3 regions of the Citrobacter sp. GW821-FHT07H02 genome follow, and region 1 is predicted to be linked to each of the others. Evidence: predicted binding sites of a transcription regulator. Region 1 holds the regulator's gene; each other region holds the start of a gene.

Region 1 (4,635 bases):
AACTAGGGGCCATCAGCGCCTATGATCTGTTGGATTTGCTACGTGAAACTGAACCGCAGGCCAAGCCGCCTACGGTGTATCGTGCGCTCGATTTTTTGCTCGAGCAAGGCTTTGTGCACAAGGTCGAATCCACCAATAGCTATGTGCTCTGCCATCTGTTCGATCAGCCAACCCACAGTTCAGCCATGTTCATTTGTGACCGGTGCGGCGTGGTGAAAGAAGAAAGCGCCGAGGGCGTGGAAGACATTATGCATACGCTGGCGGCAAAAATGGGTTTTGCCCTGCGTCATAACGTGATTGAAGCACACGGGTTATGCCCGGCGTGCGTCGAAGTTGAAGCGTGTCGCCATCCCGAAGAGTGCCAGCACGATCATTCGATTCTGGTGAAGAAAAAACCGCGTTAAGCGAGTTGGGCGGCAAAACCGCCCAATGGACTGTACATCCTTGTACTTTCGGGTCACCGCGGCTGATTACCAGCGGTATTTATTACGCGTTTCCCAGTCGCTCACTTCCTTTTCCGCCTTGTCTCTGGCGTAACCGTAACGTTCCTGGACCTTACCGACCAACTGGTCGCGCTTACCTTCAATGACCGTCATATCATCATCGGTCAGCTTGCCCCATTGCTCTTTCACTTTCCCTTTGAACTGTTTCCAGTTACCGCTGACTTCGTCTTTATTCATCATCGAGTCCTCATGATTAGTGGTGATTAGCGATATTGCTTCGCCCAAATACACTACGTTTTCTGCTGGACGTGAGATTAATTGTAGTCAGTGATTCCATGTTCATTTTGATATTCAGAATTTTTAACCATCACGCTTGGGCAAACCAGGTTCCATGTCGCCAGTGACGCCGCCAGATCCAGGCCAACGAGAGTCCACGGAGCGCCAGAAAAACGGCTAACGCCAGCCACAGTCCATGATTGCCCAGCCAGGGCAATGCACACAGCGTGAGTGCAAATCCCAGCGCCGCAACGGCCATACTGTTGCGCATTTCCGCCGCACGCGTCGCCCCGATAAACATGCCATCCAGCAAATAACACCAGACACCGATTAACGGCAACACCACCTGCCAGATAAGGTAGCGATCGGCCAAAAGTTGAATTTGCGGCAACGATGTTAGCAACGCGATGATCTGCTCGCCCGCCAGGGCATAAACGAGGGCAAACAGCAGCGCCACAATCCCTGACTGCCGACATGCAGCACGCCAGACATCCAGCAACTGGCTGCCGTCACGTGCGCCATACGCCTGCCCGGAATGCGCTTCGACAGCATAAGCAAATCCATCAAGGGCATAGGCGGTAAAGGTCAGCAGGGTCATCAGAACAGCGTTCACCGCAATGATGTCGCTGCCCAGTCGCGCCCCGAGAACCGTGATCGCACCAAAGCACAGTTGCAACAGCAACGAACGCAGCATGATATCCCGGTTAAGTGCCAGCAAACGGCGGAAATTCCCCCGCCAGGCCTGTTTCAGCATCGTGGATGACACGCCGCGCAGTGTAAGCACTTTGCGCACCATCATCAGCCCAAGCAACAACGTGGCATATTCTGCAATCACCGTCGCCAGCGCTGCGCCCTGCACGTTCATATGCAAACCCATCACCAGCCACAGATCGAGCACAATATTGAGAATGTTGCCGACAACCAGCAGGATCACCGGCGCGCGGGCATACTGAACGCCCAGCAGCCAGCCCAGCAGAACCAGGTTCGCCAGCGATGCCGGAGCGCTCAGCCAGCGGATCTCCAGAAAACGTCGCGCCTGTACCAGCACCGCTTCATTTCCACCGACGATATGCAATGCAAGATCGATGACTGGCGTGCGGAACAACGCGATCAAAGCCCCCGCCCCCAACGCCAGAATCAGTGGCTGCACTAGCGCGCGTGCCAGCGCCTGGGGATTTTTGGCACCAAACGCCTGAGCCGTCAGCCCGGTGGTGCTCATGCGTAAGAAGAGCAACAGCATGAAGAGAAAACTGGTTGCCGTTGCGCCCACGGCAACACCGCCCAGATAAACAGGGCTGTCCAGATGCCCAATGACCGCAGTATCCACCAGTCCCAGCAAAGGAACGGTGATATTGGAGAAAATCATCGGTAACGCGAGACGCCAGAGCGCTTTGTCGGAAGAGGTAAAGAAAGGCATGCAGGAAAGCCTGAGAAGGAGTTAAAACAAACAGTGGCGCGAGATGCGCCACTGTATCAAAACAATATTACAACCACTCACCGTTACGGATGACGCCGACTGCCAGCCCTTCAATCGTGAAGTTTTGCTCGCGCAGGTCAACCACAATCGGTTTGAATTCACTATTTTCTGGCAGAAGTTCGATTTTATTGCCCTGTTTTTTCAGGCGCTTAACCGTGACTTCATCGTCGATACGCGCCACCACGACCTGGCCGTTACGCACGTCCTGGGTTTTGTGTACCGCCAGCAAATCACCGTCCATAATCCCAATATCTTTCATCGACATACCGCTGACGCGCAGCAGGAAATCGGCATTAGGTTTAAACAGCGACGGGTCGACCTGATAGTGGCCTTCAATATGCTGCTGTGCCAGAAGGGGTTCCCCTGCCGCCACGCGACCTACTAAAGGCAGACCCTCTTCTTCTTCCACCAGCAGGCGGATACCGCGAGAGGCACCGGAGACAATCTCAATGACCCCTTTACGCGCCAGCGCTTTCAGGTGTTCTTCAGCCGCATTTGGGGAACGGAACCCCAAACGCTGCGCGATCTCCGCACGCGTCGGTGGCATACCTGTCTGGCTGATGTGATCCCGAATAAGATCGAACACCTCTTGCTGCCTGGCCGTTAACGCTTTCATTCCGCCCCCTGGGTGTATATACAGTTATGCTGTGAGTATATACAGTTAAAGGCGATTTTGGAACCACAAGCGGCACAAAAAACAAGAGATTTATCGGATTATGGAAGCCTTATCTAAAATGCGACCACAGCAGGACTCCCCAGGTGATCATCGCGACAAAGATCGACAGCAATACTGCCGCTGACCCCATATCTTTCGCCCGCCCGGAAAGCTCATGGTGTTCAGAGCCAACGCGGTCAACCACCGCCTCAATCGCGCTGTTGAGGATTTCCACTATCATCACCAGCATGACAGAACCAATCAACAAAACACGCGTGATGGCATCCACATCCAGCCAGCAGGCAATCGCCACGCCCAACAGCACAGCAACACTTTCCTGACGAAATGCCGCTTCATGAATCCATGCAGCACGAAAACCTTTCCAGGAATAACCAGCAGCTTTAATAATTCGGGTGAGTCCAGTGGTATTATTAGCCATCAAAAGAACCTTTTTGCATTATCAGCGTCAATGACATTATATCGTTAACCCACAAAATTCGGGTTACAGCGGCGCGAAGTATGACGGGATACACCAGAAATTCGCTAGACTTTCTGATATCCTTGCAGCGCATTTGCATTATTAACCAGAGGCTTTACATCGTTTATGTCTGGCTGGCCACGAATTTACTACAAATTACTGAATTTACCATTAACCGTACTGGTAAAAAGCAAGTCTATTCCAGCGGAACCCGCTCCGGAATTGGGGCTCGATACATCTCGTCCCATTATGTACGTTTTACCGTACAACTCAAAAGCGGACTTGCTGACGCTGCGCGCCCAATGCCTGGCGCACGATCTCCCCGACCCGTTAGAGCCGCTGGAGATCGACGGAACTCTGCTGCCGCGTTATGTGTTTATTCACGGCGGCCCGCGCGTATTCACCTACTACACACCGAAAGAAGAGTCGATCAAACTCTTTCACAATTACCTCGACCTTCACCGCAGTAATCCAGACCTGGATGTACAGATGGTGCCGGTATCGGTGATGTTCGGCCGCTCTCCGGGGCGTGAAAAGGGTGAGGTAAATCCCCCTCTGCGTATGCTGAATGGTGTACAGAAATTCTTTGCTGTTTCCTGGCTGGGGCGCGACAGTTTTGTCCGTTTCTCGCCTTCCGTTTCCTTACGACGGATGGCTGACGAACACGGAACCGACAAAATTATTGCCCAAAAACTGGCGCGTGTGGCGCGAATGCATTTCGCCCGTCAGCGTCTGGCGGCGGTCGGTCCGCGCCTGCCTGCCCGACAGGATCTGTTCAACAAGTTGCTGGCGTCTAAAGCCATTGCTCGCGCGGTAGAAGACGAAGCGCGCAGCAAAAAAATCTCCCATGAAAAAGCGCAGCAGAACGCCATTGCGCTGATGGAAGAGATTGCCGCCAACTTCTCCTACGAGATGATTCGCCTGACCGACCGCATTCTGGGTTTCACCTGGAACCGACTGTATCAGGGGATCAATGTCCACAACGCAGAGCGTGTACGCCAGTTGGCGCACGATGGGCATGAAATCGTCTATGTGCCCTGCCACCGCAGCCATATGGACTATCTGTTGCTCTCGTACGTGCTCTATCATCAGGGGCTGGTGCCGCCGCATATCGCTGCCGGTATCAACCTGAACTTCTGGCCAGCTGGCCCGATTTTCCGCCGCCTGGGCGCGTTCTTTATCCGCCGTACCTTTAAGGGCAACAAACTCTACTCCACCGTCTTCCGCGAATATCTCGGCGAGCTGTTTAGCCGTGGTTATTCCGTGGAATATTTTGTGGAAGGCGGGCGTTCCCGTACTGGCCGTC
Region 2 (4,635 bases), on a different contig from region 1:
ACTACTATTTTGTTGCGCAGGATATTCATGAACGGGCCAGTTCATCGCATATCCAGTATCAAACGTTACGCGATCATTTCCGCCACAGCGACGTGATGTTCCGCTTTCAGCGTCTGATGTCGATGCAAGGGCAAGCCTGTATGCATCTGTCGCGCTGCCTTTTACTGCGCACGCAATATCAACATGATCCGCATTTTGAACGTGCATTCACGCACCTTGACGCGGCGCTCGAACGCATGCGGGCCGGTGGCGCTTCAGCAGACTTACTGAAAACGCTGGGATTTTTACTCGCAAACTTACGCGCAATAGATGCGCAACTGGCCACGATTGAATCTGAGCAGGCGCAGGCGATGCCTCGCAATGAATCAGAGAATCAGTTGGCAGACGATAGCCCGCACGGATTCAGCGATACCTGGCTACGGTTCAGCCGCAATTTCACGCCAGATTCCGCCCTGTTTCGTCACGCAGTAAGAATGTCGTTGGTTCTCTGCCTGGGTTATGCCTTGATCCAAATAACCGGAATGGATCACGGTTACTGGATCCTGCTTACCAGTCTGTTTGTGTGCCAGCCAAACTATAACGCCACCCGACATCGTCTGGCGTTGAGGATTATCGGCACGTTGGTGGGTGTCGCCATTGGTTTGCCGATATTGTGGTTTGTTCCCTCCCTCGAAGGGCAATTGATCCTGCTGGTAATTACAGGCGTGCTGTTTTTCGCGTTTCGCAATGTGCAGTATGCCCATGCCACAATGTTCATTACCTTACTGGTGTTGCTGTGCTTTAACTTGCTGGGAGAAGGTTTTGAGGTCGCTCTGCCGCGTGTCATTGATACGCTCATTGGCTGTGCCATCGCGTGGGCTGCCGTCAGCTTCATCTGGCCAGACTGGCGTTTTCGCAATCTTCCGCGTGTTCTGGAACGCGCAACGGATGCGAACTGCCGCTACCTGGATGCGATCCTCGAACAATATCACCAGGGGCGTGATAATCGACTGGCCTACCGTATTGCCCGCCGGGATGCGCACAATCGCGATGCAGAGCTGGCATCGGTGGTGTCAAATATGTCGAGCGAGCCCGATGTCACCGCAGAAACGCGTGAGGCCGCGTTTCGGTTGCTCTGCCTCAACCATACTTTTACCAGCTACATTTCCGCGTTAGGCGCTCACCGTGAGCAGTTAACCAATCAGGAGGTTCTGACCCTGCTGGACGATGCGGTATGCTATGTCGATGATGCGCTTCATCATCAACCCGCAGACGAACAACGGGTACATCAGGCGCTGGAGGGGCTAAAACAGCGGATTCAGCATCTGGAACCACTCCCGGACAGCAAAGAACCGCTTGTCGTGCAGCAGATTGGCTTGCTGATCGCGTTGCTCCCTGAGATCGGTCGTCTGCAACGACAGATTACGCAACTGCCGTCTAATACCCCTGTTCTGTCATAAGTGTCTGAACCCAATCTGCAAGCTCCTGGCGGCGCGCCGCCGGGAGCGCGGCTTCATGTACCCCGAGAATCGCCCCTTCAAGGGAATAGAGAATTTTCACCGTCAGGGATTTATTAAGATGACGAAGCCTTAGCCAACTCATTTTCGCCCCCAGATTCCGTAATGTGCTCTCATCTTTAATCCCCGCTTCGTTCAGGAGGATCTCCAGATGAAAGGTCATATTCGGTAAATCCTTCAGACGATGTTGCGAAAAACGGGAATGTTTTTCCTTTACCGCCGCATCCAGCGAATACTGCGACAAGCACACCAGTTGCTGCTGGTCGCACCACAAGCTTTCATCCACCCGATAATAGTGGAGCATTACCTGACGTCCGCGCTTCATAAACGTCAGCCAGACAGGTGGATGTTTCACACAGTACTGTACGCTTTGCTCGCAGGCACGAAGGTATAACTCACCATTAGCAACCATCGCAAAGACAGTATCCCCAATACTCAAACTGTAACTGCCAAACAGCGAGCGGTAGCCAATCGTGCCCAGTGAAGCCAGGTATTCTTGAGATTTATAGATTCGACTATAAGAATGTGCTCTCATAAAAATCCTTTTTAAATCATAAGCTAAATAAATAAATTGCAGTAACAACTCCGTTAATGACGAAAATAGGCAACTTATTCTAAAGGGGCAAGATGAATTTTGTTTTTACTGCGACGACGAATAAAAATTGCGAGTCTGTTTCCGAAAATAAGGTTGATCTTTATTGGTCACAGGGTTACTGTATATCCATACAGTAACTCACAGGGCTGGATTGATTATGTACACATCAGGTTATGCAAATCGTTCTTCGGCGCTCTCTTCCACTTCCGGTCGAATTGCGCGTGTCTCTTCGGAGAACTCCACCGCAGGGCTTATCAGTGAAGTGGTCTACCGCGAAGACCAGCCCATGATGACCCAATTACTCCTTTTGCCCCTGCTGCAACAATTAGGGCAGCAATCGCGCTGGCAGCTCTGGCTGACGCCACAGCAAAAACTCAGCCGTGAATGGGTGCAGTCAGCAGGACTTCCCCTCACTAAGGTGATGCAAATAAACCAGCTTTCTCCGTGCCATACTTTAGAATCAATGATTCGGGCATTGCGCACAGGAAATTACAGTGTCGTGATCGGTTGGTTGTCGGATGAATTGACCGAAGAAGAGCATACGCAACTGGTAAAAGCTGCCGATGAGGGAAATGCAATGGGATTTATTATGCGTCCGGTACGAGCCCACTCCTTAGCCACGAGACAGCATTCCGGACTAAAAATTCACTCTAATTTGTATCATTGAGTAAAATTAGGATTAATCCTGGATTTTTTTTTCATGCTTTACCGGTGTATTGAAGCCTAAGGCTTTTTTGGTGCGAACGCTTGCCAGAAGCGGTTTCAGCGATTTTTGCAGCTCAATTTCTCATCTCTAAATGTTAAATAATGTGTATACAAGCCTTTTTTTTTTATATGCCTGACGGAGTTCACACTTGTAAGTTTTCCACTACGTTGTAGACTTTACATCGCCAGGGGTGTTCGGCCTAAGCCGCAGATTCGGTAGAGTAACTATTGAGCAGGTCCCCCGGTGAAGGATTTAACCGTGTTATCTCGTTGGAGATATTCATGGCATATTTTGGATGATAACGAGGCGCAAAAAATGAAAAAGACAGCTATCGCGATTGCAGTGGCACTGGCTGGTTTCGCTACCGTAGCGCAGGCCGCTCCGAAAGATAACACCTGGTATACCGGTGCTAAACTGGGCTGGTCTCAGTTCCATGACATTGGCAACAACCAAATCAACAACAACGGTTCAACTGAAGAAAGCCAGCTGGGCGCAGGCGCGTTCGGTGGTTATCAGGTTAACCCGTACGTTGGTTTCGAAATGGGTTACGACTGGTTAGGTCGTATGCCGTACAAAGGCAACACTCAGACCGGCGCTTTCAAAGCTCAGGGCGTTCAGCTGACCGCTAAACTGGGTTACCCAATCACTGACGATCTGGACATCTACACTCGTCTGGGTGGTATGGTTTGGCGTGCAGACGCTAAAAACAACACTGGCTTCAAAGACCACGACACTGGCGTATCCCCAGTATTCGCAGGTGGTGTTGAGTATGCAATTACTCCTGAAATCGCTACCCGTCTGGAATACCAGTGGACCAACAACATCGGTGACGCTAACACCGTTGGTGGTCGTCCGGACAACGGCCTGCTGAGCGTAGGTGTTTCCTACCGTTTCGGCCAGGGTGAACCGGCTCCAGTTGTAGCTCCGGCTCCGGCTCCAGAAGTACAGACCAAGCACTTCACTCTGAAGTCTGACGTTCTGTTCAACTTCAACAAAGCAACTCTGAAACCAGAAGGCCAGCAGGCTCTGGATCAGATGTACAGCCAGCTGAGCAACCTGGATCCGAAAGACGGTTCCGTTGTTGTTCTGGGCTTCACTGACCGCATCGGTTCTGACGCTTACAACCAGGGTCTGTCCGAGAAACGTGCTCAGTCCGTTGTTGATTACCTGATCTCTAAAGGTATTCCTTCTGACAAAATCTCTGCACGTGGCATGGGCGAATCCAACCCGGTTACTGGCAACACCTGTGACAACGTGAAAGCTCGCGCTGCACTGATCGACTGCCTGGCTCCGGATCGTCGTGTTGAGATCGAAGTTAAAGGTATCAAAGACGTTGTAACTCAGCCTCAGGCTTAAGTTTCCGTCTAATAAAAAACCCCGCTTGCGGGGTTTTTTTTTGCCATGCCACTGTGTACTCAGAACATGCTGGCAGAGCCATACGCTATTCTTTACCCAATAAGGCCTGCAGATCCTGCTTCAGCGTAGACATCTGACTGGCGTACTTCTCTTTATGTTCCGCATCCTCAATCAATTGCACTATCGTTTCTGAAAGCGTTTTGCCACGGCGCTGCGCAAGTCCAGCCAGGCGTTGCCAGACGATAAATTCTAAATCGATCGATTTCTTACGCGTATGCTGATGCTCAGCATTAAAGTGTCGTTTGCGTCGTGCCCGTATCGTCTGTTTCATCCGATTTAGCAGCGCAGGGTTCATATGCTCGTCAATCCAGGTATTGACCCGAACCGGCTCATTCTCGAGGGTTAGCAACAAATCGACGGCCTCTTTGGCTGCGCTGGCCTCCACGTAACGGGTAATCAACTCCCCTTCGCGGTGCTTTTTC
Region 3 (4,635 bases), on a different contig from region 1:
GATCGTTTCCTTTCCCAGACGAAACGCCAGCACTTCCCCTAACAGCGCATGGGTATGCAAAATGGTTTGGGTATCTTCGGCATCACTGCCGGTATAGGCCGCAATCAGCCGCGTCAAATGGGTGTGCAGTGGGGCGATAACCTGATGGTGTATCAACTGATAGGCTGCCGTTGGGGAGAGCTGTTCGCGCGAGATGAATTTGCTGAGATTCACCGTGTCTTCCTGGGTCAGCAGCATGATCATGTTCTTACACGCGCGCAGAATCAGCTCGCGCATTGCAGCGCGATCGGGCTGCGGCTGGGCGAAGAGCTGTTCCGCCTCCTCGGCGTGAGGACGAAACTGCCCGCCAATAAAGTCGGCAATCCACTGGGCGCAGGCGAGGTAGAGGTCATCCTTTGAGCCAAAATAGTAGGTAATGGCAGCGATATTCTGCCCGGCCTGCGCGGCGATATCCCGGGTGGTGGCATGCAGGCCATATTCACCGAACTGCGCAAGGGCAGCGGCAATCAGCTGGCTTTTTGCCTGCTCGCCTTTGGTCGTCATGGTTGAGGTATTCATGGCATGACCTAAGTATTAATCAATCGATTGATTAACATTATGACTGATTTTTACGCTTGTCCAGCCCAGCGCTTTATTTTGTTTCAGGTACGCTCCGGGATAATTTATGCGGTACGTCACAAAAACTGCTACACTCCGCCCCTTCATGACACTGTGGTTTTTGTCATCTCTTTTGCGAGTATCTCCCTGAAAACTACACCGGGAACGGTCGGGGCGGTTCGGAGTAGTTATGTCTTTTGATTCCCTGGGTTTAAATCCTGATATTTTGCGCGCCGTTGCAGAGCAGGGCTACCGTGAACCCACCCCTATCCAGCAGCAGGCGATCCCTGCGGTACTGCAAGGCCGTGACCTGATGGCCAGTGCGCAAACGGGTACGGGTAAGACAGCGGGCTTTACGCTGCCGCTGCTGCAGCATCTTATTTCCAATGAACCGCATGCTAAGGGACGTCGCCCGGTACGTGCGTTGATCCTGACTCCAACCCGTGAACTGGCCGCGCAAATTGGCGAGAACGTGCGGGATTACAGCAAATACCTGAACATTCGCTCGCTGGTGGTTTTCGGCGGGGTAAGCATCAACCCGCAGATGTTGAAACTGCGTGGCGGCGTAGACGTGCTGGTGGCAACCCCTGGCCGTTTGCTCGATCTGGAACATCAAAACGCCGTCAAATTGGATCAGATTGAAATTCTGGTGCTGGATGAAGCTGACCGCATGCTGGACATGGGCTTTATCCACGACATTCGTCGCGTACTGGCTAAATTGCCGCCGAAGCGTCAGAACCTGCTGTTCTCCGCGACCTTCTCCGACGACATCAAAGCGCTGGCTGAGAAATTGCTGCGTAATCCGCTGGAAATCGAAGTCGCGCGTCGTAACACGGCGTCCGAGCAGGTGACGCAGCACGTCCATTTTGTTGATAAGAAACGCAAACGTGAACTGCTGTCGCAGATGATTGGTCAGGGCGACTGGCGGCAGGTGCTGGTCTTCACCCGCACCAAACATGGTGCCAACCACCTGGCGGAGCAGTTGAATAAAGACGGCATTCGTAGTGCGGCCATCCACGGCAATAAATCGCAAGGGGCGCGTACGCGTGCGCTGGCTGATTTTAAATCCGGCGACATTCGCGTGCTGGTCGCCACGGATATCGCGGCGCGTGGCCTGGATATTGAAGAGCTGCCGCATGTGGTGAACTATGAATTGCCGAACGTGCCGGAAGATTACGTCCACCGTATCGGTCGTACCGGGCGTGCGGCGGCAACCGGTGAAGCGCTGTCGCTGGTCTGTGTTGATGAACACAAACTGCTGCGTGACATCGAGAAACTGCTGAAAAAAGAGATCCCGCGTATCGCGCTGCCGGGCTATGAGCCGGACCCGTCCATTAAAGCCGAGCCGATTCAAAACGGTCGCCAGCAGCAACGTGGTGGTGGCGGCGGCGGCGGTCGTGGCCGATCCCCACAGGGGCAAGGTCAGGGCGGTGCAGGCCGTGGTCAGCAGCAACCGCGTCGTTCAGAAGGTAGTGCGCCTAAAGCCGGGGCCAAACCTTCGCGCCGGTCAGGTGATGCGAAACCGGCGAGCGATAAGCCGCGCCCGCCACGCCGTCCGCGCAGACTGTCTTCGGCAGAGTAATGCAGTAAACGGGAAGCCCGACCGAATGGTCGGGTTTTTCTTTTTGCGACCCGTCTAAGAAAGTGCCACAATAGTGGCTGTTTATACAGTATTTCAGGTTTTCTCATGGCATTGACCGCTGCGCTAAAAGCGCAAATTGCTGCCTGGTATAAGGCGCTTCAGGAACAGATCCCCGACTTTATTCCCCGTGCGCCGCAGCGGCAGATGATTGCTGACGTCGCTAAAACACTGGCCGGGGAAGACGGGCGACATCTGGCGATCGAAGCGCCGACCGGCGTCGGGAAAACCCTCTCGTATCTGATCCCCGGTATCGCCATCGCGCGCGAAGAACAAAAAACGCTGGTGGTGAGTACCGCCAACGTCGCCTTGCAGGATCAGATTTACAGCAAAGACCTTCCCCTGCTGCGAAAAATTATTCCCGATCTTAAGTTCACCGCCGCCTTTGGGCGCGGGCGGTATGTGTGTCCGCGCAATCTGGCGGCGTTGGCCAGCACCGAACCTGACCAACAGGATCTGCTGGCGTTTCTTGACGACGAACTCACACCGAACAATCAGGAAGAGCAAAAGCGTTGTGCCCGGCTGAAGGGCGATCTGGACAGCTACAAGTGGGATGGTTTACGCGATCATACCGATATCGCCATTGATGATTCACTGTGGCAGCGTCTGAGCACCGACAAAGCCGGCTGCCTCAACCGTAACTGCCACTATTACCGCGAATGTCCGTTCTTTGTGGCGCGCCGTGAGATCCAGGAAGCCGAAGTGGTGGTGGCAAACCATGCGCTGGTGATGGCGGCAATGGAGAGCGAAGCGGTTTTGCCGGATCCGAAAAATCTGCTGCTGGTGCTGGATGAAGGGCATCATCTGCCCGATGTCGCACGCGATGCGCTGGAAATGAGTGCTGAAATCACTGCCCCCTGGTATCGCCTGCAACTCGATCTGTTTACCAAACTGGTGGCGACCTGTCTGGAACAGTTTCGGCCAAAAACCACGCCGCCGCTGGCTATCCCTGAGCGTCTGAACGCGCACAGCGAAGAGCTGTATGAACTGATTGCCTCGCTGAATGCGATTCTGAATCTTTATATGCCCGCCACCCAGGAGGCGGAGCACCGCTTCTCAATGGGCGAATTGCCCGCAGAGGTGATGGAGATTTGTCAGAGGCTGGCGAAACTCACCGAAATGTTGCGTGGGCTGGCGGAACTGTTTCTCAACGATCTCAGTGAAAAAACCGGCACCCACGACATCGTGCGCCTGCATCGGGTGATTTTGCAGATGAACCGTGCGTTGGGCATGTTTGAAGCGCAAAGCAAGCTGTGGCGTCTGGCCTCGCTGGCGCAATCGTCAGGCGCGCCGGTTTCCAAATGGGCCACCCGCGATGTGCGCGACGGGCAAATACATGTCTGGTTTCACTGTGTCGGGATCCGCGTCAGCGATCAGCTGGAAAGGCTGCTCTGGCGCAGCGTGCCGCATATTGTGGTGACATCAGCCACGCTACGTTCGCTGAACAGTTTCTCTCGCTTGCAGGAGATGAGCGGACTGAAGGAGAAAGCGGGCGACCGTTTCGTGGCCCTCGATTCGCCCTTCAACCATGTAGAACAGGGGAAAATCGTCATCCCCCAAATGCAGTATGAGCCGCTTATCGACAACGAAGAGCAACATATTGCGGAGATGGCGGCCTATTTTCGTCAGGCGCTTGAGAGCAAAAAACACCAGGGCATGCTGGTATTGTTTGCCAGTGGCAGGGCGATGCAACGGTTTCTTGAGCATGTGACGGATTTACGTCTGCTGTTGTTAGTTCAGGGCGATCAGCCACGATACCGGCTGGTGGAGTTGCACCGCAAGCGGGTAGAAAATGGCGAACGCAGCGTGCTGGTGGGTCTGCAATCTTTTGCGGAAGGGTTGGATCTGAAAGGTGAATTGCTCACTCAGGTTCATATTCACAAGATTGCTTTTCCACCTATCGACAGCCCGGTGGTCATCACCGAAGGGGAGTGGCTGAAAAGCCTGAACCGTTACCCCTTTGAAGTGCAGAGTTTGCCCAGCGCGTCGTTTAATTTAATCCAACAGGTGGGGCGATTGATCCGTAGCCACAGCTGCTGGGGGGAAGTGGTGATTTACGACAAGCGTCTGTTGACCAAAAATTATGGGAAGCGTTTACTGAATGCGTTACCCATTTTTCCGATAGAGCAACCTGTCGTGCCAGACGTTATAGTAAAAACAAAAGCAAAAGCGACTCGCCGCAGACGGCGCTAATGGTGTGTGCACCCCCGCAAGGAGTTTTCGATGGATTACCGCAAAATCATCAAAGAGGTTGGGCGAGGTAAAAATCATGCCCGCGATCTGGACCAGGACACCGCGCGCGGCCTGTATACCCATATGCTAAAGGGGGAAGTCCCTGACCTGGAAATGGGCGGCGTACTGATTGCGCTGCGCATTAAAGGAGAGGGCGAAGCCGAAAT

The links. The regulator LexA, encoded in region 1, represses DNA repair genes until DNA is damaged. The targets are predictions, from matches to a motif close to TNCTGTATGTACATACAGNA.
Region 2: sulA (SOS-induced cell division inhibitor SulA) is a predicted target of LexA. The motif match lies at 2,208-2,227, and genes of this name have one in related genera.
Region 3: dinG (ATP-dependent DNA helicase DinG) is a predicted target of LexA. The motif match lies at 2,251-2,270, and genes of this name have one in related genera.

Annotation. Positions count from the first base shown of each region.
Region 1 is NZ_JBWKPZ010000007.1:36,445-41,079, reverse strand. It holds gene zur (zinc uptake transcriptional repressor Zur) at 1-404, shown strand, start outside; gene AC07NP_RS10020 (CsbD family protein) at 471-680, opposite strand; gene dinF (MATE family efflux transporter DinF) at 811-2,136, opposite strand; gene lexA (transcriptional repressor LexA) at 2,204-2,812, opposite strand; gene AC07NP_RS10005 (diacylglycerol kinase) at 2,922-3,290, opposite strand; gene plsB (glycerol-3-phosphate 1-O-acyltransferase PlsB) at 3,456-4,635, shown strand, end outside.
Region 2 is NZ_JBWKPZ010000001.1:638,337-642,971, reverse strand. It holds gene yccS (YccS family putative transporter) at 1-1,439, shown strand, start outside; gene AC07NP_RS02920 (TfoX/Sxy family DNA transformation protein) at 1,417-2,031, opposite strand; gene sulA (SOS-induced cell division inhibitor SulA) at 2,249-2,758, shown strand; gene ompA (porin OmpA) at 3,113-4,153, shown strand; gene matP (macrodomain Ter protein MatP) at 4,239-4,635, opposite strand, start outside.
Region 3 is NZ_JBWKPZ010000001.1:439,862-444,496, forward strand. It holds gene cecR (transcriptional regulator CecR) at 1-558, opposite strand, end outside; gene rhlE (ATP-dependent RNA helicase RhlE) at 788-2,179, shown strand; gene dinG (ATP-dependent DNA helicase DinG) at 2,285-4,429, shown strand; gene ybiB (DNA-binding protein YbiB) at 4,460-4,635, shown strand, end outside.